4 regions of the Lawsonibacter sp. OA9 genome follow, and region 3 is predicted to be linked to each of the others. Evidence: predicted binding sites of a transcription regulator. Region 3 holds the regulator's gene; each other region holds the start of a gene.
What was found. The regulator Rex, encoded in region 3, represses fermentation and respiration genes when NADH is low (regulators of the CRP and FNR family bind a similar motif). The targets are predictions, from matches to a motif close to ATTGTTAANNNNTTAACAAT.
Positions count from the first base shown of each region.

Region 1: MCG44_RS14190 (acetyl-CoA C-acetyltransferase) is a predicted target of Rex. The motif match lies at 1,004-1,023, and genes of this name have one in related genera.
Region 2: gap (type I glyceraldehyde-3-phosphate dehydrogenase) is a predicted target of Rex. The motif match lies at 993-1,012, and genes of this name have one in related genera.
Region 4: MCG44_RS02380 (sn-glycerol-1-phosphate dehydrogenase) is a predicted target of Rex. The motif match lies at 792-811, and genes of this name have one in related genera.

Region 1 is NZ_JAKNTI010000022.1:2,678,685-2,680,887, reverse strand. It holds gene MCG44_RS14190 (acetyl-CoA C-acetyltransferase) at 1-817, opposite strand, end outside; gene MCG44_RS14185 (hypothetical protein) at 1,065-2,203, opposite strand, start outside.
Region 2 is NZ_JAKNTI010000022.1:2,695,328-2,697,530, reverse strand. It holds gene MCG44_RS14270 (dicarboxylate/amino acid:cation symporter) at 1-854, shown strand, start outside; gene gap (type I glyceraldehyde-3-phosphate dehydrogenase) at 1,170-2,189, shown strand.
Region 3 is NZ_JAKNTI010000022.1:1,356,712-1,358,914, forward strand. It holds gene MCG44_RS07660 (alanine/glycine:cation symporter family protein) at 1-423, shown strand, start outside; gene MCG44_RS07665 (redox-sensing transcriptional repressor Rex) at 595-1,263, shown strand; gene MCG44_RS07670 (S-layer homology domain-containing protein) at 1,260-2,203, shown strand, end outside.
Region 4 is NZ_JAKNTI010000022.1:294,590-296,792, reverse strand. It holds gene MCG44_RS02385 (DeoR/GlpR family DNA-binding transcription regulator) at 1-665, opposite strand, end outside; gene MCG44_RS02380 (sn-glycerol-1-phosphate dehydrogenase) at 886-2,139, shown strand.

The DNA.
Region 1 (2,203 bases), 1.3 Mb from region 3:
CGGAGGCGTTGGCGGCGGTGACGCGCTGCTGGCCCTTGTCAGCGGACTCCTTGATGCCGGTGGGCTCGAAGGTGTGCTCCACGGCGGGGGCGGGGGATTCAGGCCCCACAGGGAAGGCGCCCTTCAGCTTGGAGATACCCTCGGCGGTGACGCCGGCGCGGGGGAACTCGTCCACTTTAAACTCCACCATCTGCTTCTTCTGCTTGACCATCACGGGGACGATCTCGTCGTCAAAGCGGCCGGAGTTGATGGCGGCCTCAGCCTTGTTCTGGGAGGAGGCGGCAAACTCGTCCAGCTCCTGGCGAGTGATGCCCCACACGTCGCAGATGTTCTCGGCGGTGGTACCCATGTGGTAGTTATTAAAGGCATCCCACAGGCCATCCTTGATCATGGTGTCTACCACCTTCTTGTCACCCATGCGGGCGCCCCAGCGCTCGGCAGGCAGGGCGTAGGGGGCGGCGGACATATTCTCGGTGCCGCCGGCCACAATGATGTCGGCGTCGCCGGCCATGATGGTACGGGCGGCCTCGATGACGGACTTCATACCGGAGCCGCACACCATGCCCACGGTGTAGGCGGGGACGGAGGTGGGCACACCGGCCTTGATGGCAGCCTGACGGGCCACATTCTGGCCCAGGCCAGCGGTGAGGATGCAGCCAAACATGACTTCGTCCACCTGCTCAGGCTTGACGCCGGCGCGGGACAGGGCCTCCTTGATGACGGTAGCGCCCAGATCAGCGGCGGGGATATCCTTCAGGGAGCCGCCGAAGGAGCCGATGGCGGTGCGGCAGCAGTTGACAACGTAGATGTCTTTCATAGCTTCTGTTACCTCCAAAATTTATTTGGCGTCCAGAGGGACGCCCACGATTTCCGCTCTTGTTCTGATTATATCGGAGGAAAGGGGAAAAAGCAATCAATTTTTCTGTCCAAGGGTGCCTCTTTCCTGCCTGTGATTGACAAAATCGCAAAAATTATATCAGCGGAAGGGCAAAAATTATGTAAAATAGTGAATTTTTTAACAAAATCCCCCGGCTCTATTTTAAGCCGGGGGAGGGAAGAAGGCTTCAGTCCGCAAGGACGGCCTCCTGGTAGAGGGCCGCCACAGAGGTATCTCCGGTAGAAACGCTTCCGACAGCCGTTTCCTCATCGTGGAGGACCAGCTCATACTGGGAGCCCAGGCCGCTGAACGTCCGAAGCCATTCCAGTGTGCGGCTGGCGTTGGGCGTCAGGGTGATGCTGAGGGAGGAGGAATAAGTCTGGCCGACGGGACTGCTCTCTGCGGCGGGGGCATACTGGCCGCCGCGGCCGGGCTGCTCCTCAAGGGGTAGCTCCCATTGGAAACGCAGGTCGGTGCGGTAGGTGTTTCGCAACCGCTCCTCGTCGCTGAAGAGATAGCGTACGCCGATGCTCCCATCAGCAAAGTCAGCCTTGACCGCTTCCCACAGGCCCTCCAGGTCCTCCCCGGCGGCGCCGTCCAGATACAGGGTGCTCCGATCTTCCCCCTCCGGGGACAGGGAATTGGGCAGCATCCGGACATCGGTGAGATAGGCCTCCACCAGCCGGCCCTGTTCCTCGAAAGAGGCAAAATTATACACCATGGAGATCAGGCCGCGGTTCTGGATCAACTGGTCGGCCAGCTGAGTGACAGAGCCCTCCTTGTCCAACTCATCCAGGAAGATGGGGACGCTGGAATATTCACGGGACAGGGTGGACCCATCCTTCAGCGTATAGGTCACATAGAAAAAGATGTAGTCATCACCGTATATGCTGTAATTGTCAGCTCCATTCCGGTCCCTCTCATTGATGATGGCCTGGTGGAGGTCCAAGACCTGCTGGATCTGGCCGGGCTCGGTGATCTGGGACAGATGGAAGCCGCTGATATCCATGGGGTATCCCATGTCTGCCGATAGATTGATGGAAGCGACTTGGCCGGCATCGGGAATCCGGCTCTCCACGCCAAAGAGATCATAGACACAGGCGGCGCATAACAGAGCCATGGCGGCCGCCACCGCCGCGCAGCCTTTCCAGGCGTTTAGCACCCGGAAGGATTTTTTTAGCAGCATCTCAGCGGTAAAATAGCCCGCTACGGTCCAAAACAGCACACAGGCGGTGAGGAATACGGCGTCTGCCTGCCAGCCCAAAAAAGTGCTGGTAAAGGTGCCAAAGCACAGTCCGGCGCAGAAGGAGACCCCATATTTAAAAA
Region 2 (2,203 bases), 1.3 Mb from region 3:
CGGTCATTGTGGATATTTTCCCCGCCAACCCAATCACGCCGCTGGCCAATGCCTCTATGCTTCAGGTCATCGTCATTTCTTTGCTGTTGGGCTTCGGTATCCTGCTGGCCGGAGAGAAGGGGCTGGTGGCCGCCCAGATTGTGGACAGTTTCAATGAGGTGTCCATGAAGATTATGGACCTGATTATCAAGTTGTCTCCCATTGGTGTCGCCTGCCTGATCTGTCCGGTCATCGTGGAAAACGGCCCGGAGATCCTAGCATCCCTAGTGGCGGTGCTGCTGGTGGCCTATGTGGGGTATATCCTCCATGCCGTCCTGGTCTATTCCCTAACCGTGGGTACCTTGGGGGGAGTGTCCCCTCTCAAATTCTTTGCTTACATGGCCCCGGCTATGATGATGGCCTTTTCCTCCGCGTCTTCAGTAGGGACGCTGCCCTTTACGCTGGAGTGTTCCGAGCGGCTGGGGGCCCGGCGTGAGGTGGCCTCCTTTGTCCTGCCCCTGGGGGCCACCATCAATATGGACGGTACCGCCATCTACCAGGGCGTCTGTGCCATCTTTATCGCCACGGCCTTCGGCATTGATTTGAGCCTGGGACAAATGGTCACCATAGTGCTCACCGCTACCCTCGCCTCTATCGGTACCGCCGGCGTACCAGGGGCGGGCATGGTCATGCTGGCCATGGTTCTTCAGAGCGTCAATATCCCCATCGAAGGTATCGCTCTGGTGGCCGGGATCGACCGGATCTTCGATATGGGCCGTACTACGGTGAACATCACTGGCGACGCCGCTTGTGCGGTCATCGTGTCCAAGATGGAGGACCGTAAGACTGCCAAGACGCAGGGCGCGGTCCGCTGATTTTCTCCGCGTTGTGCCTGGAGAGGCGGTGAGGGCCGCCCGATCCACAAAGCTGGCGCGTCAATGGAACAATAAGAGGGAGCCCCTCCTTTGGGAGAGGCTCCCTCTTACTTTTTAAACAAGCCGGAAAAGAATTTGATTTTTATTTAAATAATAATTATATTATTCTATAATAGAATTAAGCAATAAAAATATTTATTTAGAAAAAACTTATTTAATTATATAGACAAATTAGAAAAGAGATATATAATGAAAGCTATACTAAATATATATTTTTTAGTATTTATTGAGAAGTAAAATGGAGGATGATGTAAAATGGGTATTCCAGTTGGGATCAATGGATTCGGACGGATTGGAAGGGTTGTACTCCGAATCATCTTGGAGCGAGGGGACGGCTTTGACCTGCGCGGCATCAATTTGCGTAAGGCTGACCTGGACTACATGGAGTACATGGTGAAGTATGATTCAGTGTTTCACACCTTTCAGGGGACGGTGGAACATGATGGCCGCGACCTGATCGTAAACGGACACAGGATCCGGGTATTCAGTCAGAGCGACGCGGGGCAGATCCCATGGAGCGAGTGCGGCGCACAGTACATCGTAGAATCCACCGGGGCCTTTAACTCCCAAGAGCTGGCCTCCCTCCATTTTCAGGGCGGGGCAAAAAAAGTGGTCATTACCGCTCCGGCCAAAGATGAAATGACGCCCACCTTTGTCATGGGCGTCAACCACTGGAATTATAGCGCGGATATGGATGTAGTATCCAACGCCTCCTGCACGACAAATTGTCTGGCGCCTCTGACTAAGGTCATCCAGGACAATTTTGGGATAGAGCAGGCCCTTATGTCTACCATCCATGCCTCTACAGCCAAGCAGAAGGCGGTAGACGCCAGAGCGGGGCGTGATTGGAGGACAGGCCGCTCTGTCATTGGCAACATCATTCCCTCCACGACCGGGGCGGCCAAGGCGGTGGGCCTGGTCATTCCGGAGCTGAAGGGCAAAATGACCGGGATGTCCTTCCGTGTCCCGACCAATGATGTATCCGTGGTGGACCTGACCGCCCGCTTGGTGACACCCACCACCTATGAGGAGATATGCCATGCTGTCCATGTGGCCGCCCAGGGCCCCATGAAGGGAATCCTATCCTATACCAGAGATCAGATCGTGTCCTCCGATATCATTGGCAATCCCCACACCTCCATTTTGGACGAAACTGCGGGTATCATGCTGGATGACCGCTTTGTCAAGCTGATCGCTTGGTATGATAACGAGTGGGGGTACTCCAATAAAGTGCTGGACCTGATTTCCCATATGTACCGCGTGGACCGTTCCTAAAAGGAGAGCCGTCT
Region 3 (2,203 bases):
GAGGGCGCGCCCCTGGTCCAGGCGTCTCTGGCTACTACCTTCGGCGCGGTAGGCCCCTACTTTATCACCTTTGCGCTGCTGCTCTTCGCTTTCACTACCCTGCTGGGCAACTTGTTCTACTGTGAGGGCTGTTTGAACTACATCGCTAACCGCAAGCTGGGAAGCGTGCCGATGACTGTGTTCCGGCTTATCGCTTGCGGGCTGGTCTTTGTAGGGGCCCAGTTGTCCTTTGGCTTGGTCTGGGACCTGGCCGATGTGCTCATGGGCATTATGGCCATCATCAACCTGCCGGTCATTGTCATTTTGGGCCGTACAGCTATGCGGGCCCTTCAGGACTACATGGAACAGCGCAGGGCGGGCAAGAACCCTGTATTCAAAGCCTCCAGCATCGGCCTGAAGGAAAAAACTGATTTTTGGAACTGAATCTGGCAGGCTTTCTGCCAATAAAAGGCCCAGGGACGACGAATCGTCCCTGGGCCTTTTGAGTCGTAAAAGGATTTGACACAAGGGGGGGCAATCAGGTAAACTATATAAAAACATCATATCCAGTGGCCTCCGCTGTATAGGGGAGGTTGTGCAGATGAGGCGAAAGCTATGAAACGAAATACCCGAGTATCAACGGCGGTGATACGCCGCCTGCCCAGATACTACCGACAGCTCTCAGAGCTTCAGGAGTCCGGCGTTGTCCGGATATCCTCCAATGCCTTAGGGAAATCTATGGGACTGACCGCTTCTCAAATCCGCCAAGATTTGTTCTGCTTCGGTGGTTTTGGGCAGCAGGGCTATGGATATAAGGTGGACAGCCTGAAAGAGGAGATCGGTGATATTTTGGGCATTAATCAGGGCCATACCATTGTGGTGCTGGGGACCGGCAACCTAGGCCGGGCTATCATAGAAAATTTTAAATTTTCCAGTAACGGCTTTCAGCTTTTGGCCGCTTTTGACGTAAATGAGCGGGTGGTGGGGACCAGAATCGCTGGGGTGCCTGTGTATCATGCGGATTCCCTGGAGGCCTTTTTGGGGGAAAACCAAGTGAGCGTAGGCCTGCTGACAGTGCCCATCGCCGCTGCCCAGGAGATGGGGGACCGGCTGGTGGCCGCCGGAGTTCGCGGCATCTGGAATTTTACAAACTATGAGATATCCTGTGTTCGGGATGATGTGGTGGTGGAATCGGTCCATTTTTCTGACAGCCTTTTGGCTCTGAGCTACATGATTACCCAGCGGGAGGATCGGGAGGAAGAGAAGAAGGGGGAGCCACAATGAGAAGGCCTGTGATCGGCCTGCTGTGCGGTGTGATGCTGCTGGGTATGCTGGCCTGCGGCGCTTATGCCCTTTCGGGGGGCGACAGCCTGATCAGCCTCAGCTATCTGACCGGGACTTTTGTGCCCAAGGCTGTGTCTACTGGAAACGAAGCTGCGGAAAAAGCCTTACAGGGCACTTACGAGGAGAGCAAAAAAGGCCTCGATAACCTGCATCAGGGCTATCTGGCGCAACTGGCCGGCGAAGAGAGCGGCGCATACAGCGCCACGCTCCAGGCCAGAGATTGGTCGGATGGCGATGAGATGACACTGACCACTGGGGCTGGAGTCATGTTGATGAACGGAGCCGCCTCCGTTTCTCACGACGGGGCTTTCATAGATGTGACAGACGGAATAGAGCTGGCCTCCGGGGCCCGCCTGACCTCCGGACACCGATACCTGGTGGGAGAGAATACTGTGGCCAGTGTAACGGTCCTGTCCGGGGCGGCCCAGTTGGGGCTCCAGGGCGTCTATGCCCTGGAAGACGGCAGAGAGGATCCGACGCCCTTCTATGATGTATGCCAGACGGATTGGTACTACGCTCCCGTAGATTATGTGTACCGAAACACACTGTTTTCGGGGATGGACGAGCACCACTTTGGACCGAGTTCAGCTATGAACCGAGCTATGCTGATGACGGTGCTCTACCAGATGGCTGGAGCGCCGAAAGAGGAACTGGAGCGCGCCAGTGTCACCTTTGCCGACGTGCCGGAGAGTGCCTGGTATGCCCCTTATGTGAAGTGGGGCGCGGAGCAGGGAATTACAGCTGGAACAGGAGCAGACACCTTCAGCCCGGAGCAGCAAGTGACCCGCCAGCAGGTGGCGGCGCTGCTGTACAGCTTCACCACGAGTTACCTTGGGCTGGAAGCGGCTGAGGGGGCCGACCTGTCCGGGTATCAGGACCT
Region 4 (2,203 bases), 1.1 Mb from region 3:
AGAGACGCGATATTATATACCGCTGAGTGGCCAAATTTACTCCCATCGCATAGAAACACGCTGACCGCCGCGTTTTTCAGCAGGAAAGCCCTCAACTCCGTTTCTTTCTCTGAGGTATCCACGATCATTCCCTTCTCATTTACTCCTGATGCTGAGAAGAACATTACGTCGATATTAAAGTTCGCGGCTGTTTCAATGGCCATGGCCCCCCCCACAGAGGAGGAGCTTCCGATTACCTCGCCCCCAAGGCAGTAGGTTCGCAGGCCCAGGCTTTTCAAATGGGCGCCAGTCGTCAAGCTGTTGGTAATGACAATGATATCAGGACGCCCTTTTAAATAGTCGCACAGATAAGAAGCAGTGGTGGAACCGTCGAGAAAGACCACCATATTGTTAAGAGCAAATTTTACGGCCTCCCGGGCCAAAAGATTCTTTTTCTTGTAGTTGACGCTCTTTCGGAAGTCCACCGGAGCTATCACATTCTCCGTCGGAATGTGCATAGCTCCGCCGTGATTGCGAATGATCAGCTTTCGGCGGGCCAGCTCAGTCAGATCACGCCGGATAGTAGGCATACTAACCAAAAGGCTTTTGCTCAGTTCCTCTACCGTGGCAAATTCCTTCTCCGCCAGGACCTTTAGTAGTTTTTGATGTCGTTCTTCTTTCAGCATAGTCCCCTTCTCCATGAGCGAAAATGATTTTTTATTGTTCTATATTAACACTGTTGACAGAAATGCTCACTTCAGTTATTATAGTGGCTATAAAATATGTACAAATCACGAGCCATTTTCCTCCCTTTTGTTTATATATTAACAAAAGGAAATGTTGAAGTCAATGCGCTTGTCTTGTTTCCCTTTCGTTTCTGTTCGAATACCCAGGAGGTCCTGAAATGTGAAAATAGACGCCAACCATTTGAGCGGACCCTGCTCTTGCGGCGGGGAACACCTCCTTGCGACCCAGATATGTGTCATTCAGGAAGGGGCTCTTTTCCATCTGGAGGAAATTCTTTCCAGCATTCCCGTTGTTGGAAAGCGTTGTGCGGTCTACGATGAAAATACTTACCGCGCCATCCCAAATTCCATACACCCTAGAGCGGAGCAGGAAATCATCCTATCCCCCTCTGGGCTCCATGCCGATGAGAACTCTACCGCCAGCGTGTTAGCTCGTCTGGAACCAGATATTCAAGTGATGCTGGCCATTGGCGGGGGTACTGTCCACGATATCACCCGCTATTGCTCGACGGAGCGGGGTATTCCATTCATTTCTATCCCTACCGCCGCCAGTTGCGATGGTTTCTGCTCCAATGTGGCGGCCATGACTTGGCATGGATATAAAAAAACGATACCCTGTCAGGCACCGCTCCTTGTCGTGGCCGATCTTGATGTGATCTCCGCCGCCCCCTGGCGGCTCACCGCAAGCGGGATTGGCGATATGCTGGGCAAATTCATTGCTTTGACTGATTGGCGCATCTCCCATCTCCTCACTGGAGAAAAGCTTTGCCCAGTCATCTATCAAATTATGGAGGATGCTGTTGACAGCATTTGGACCAGATGCCGCGACCTGCGCAGCGGCGGCTCCGCCGCTTACGAGGCGGTAGTCTACGGGCTTTTGATGAGCGGACTTGCCATGCAGATGATTGGCACCTCCCGCCCTGCCTCTGGAGCGGAACACCATGTATCCCATTTCATTGAGGTGGAGCCAGCGGCCCTGCGCACTCATAGCAGCGCTCTCCACGGAGAGAAGGTTGGCGTCGGCACGCTTCTCATCGCTCAGGAATATCAGCGCCTATCCCAGATAGAGAACATCGCCTCACTGGCGCTGCCCTATGCCCCTGTGTCAGATGAGCGGCTGATGGAAGTGTTTGGCCCCAGGCTTTTCTCCGCCTGCCGGGAGGAAAACCTCCATGACTGTCTGGCCCAGGTAACGCCGGAGCGGCTGATACAGCAGTGGCCTCAGATACGGCAAATCATTGCGAAAATCCCTCCCGCCGCTCAGATCCATCAGTTTTTAACGGACCTGAAGGCAAGTGCCTCCCTGTCTGACCTGGGCGTCCCTGAAGCGGCTCTGGAACTGATTTTGGAGGCCTCCCCTCTGATCCGGAACCGGCTCACTTTTATGCGCGTCCGGCGGATAATCCGCCATTAAAAGATAAAAAAGCAGATACAGACAAAAAGCAGACCGCCTGCCGGCCATGTGTGTATTTGAGAGG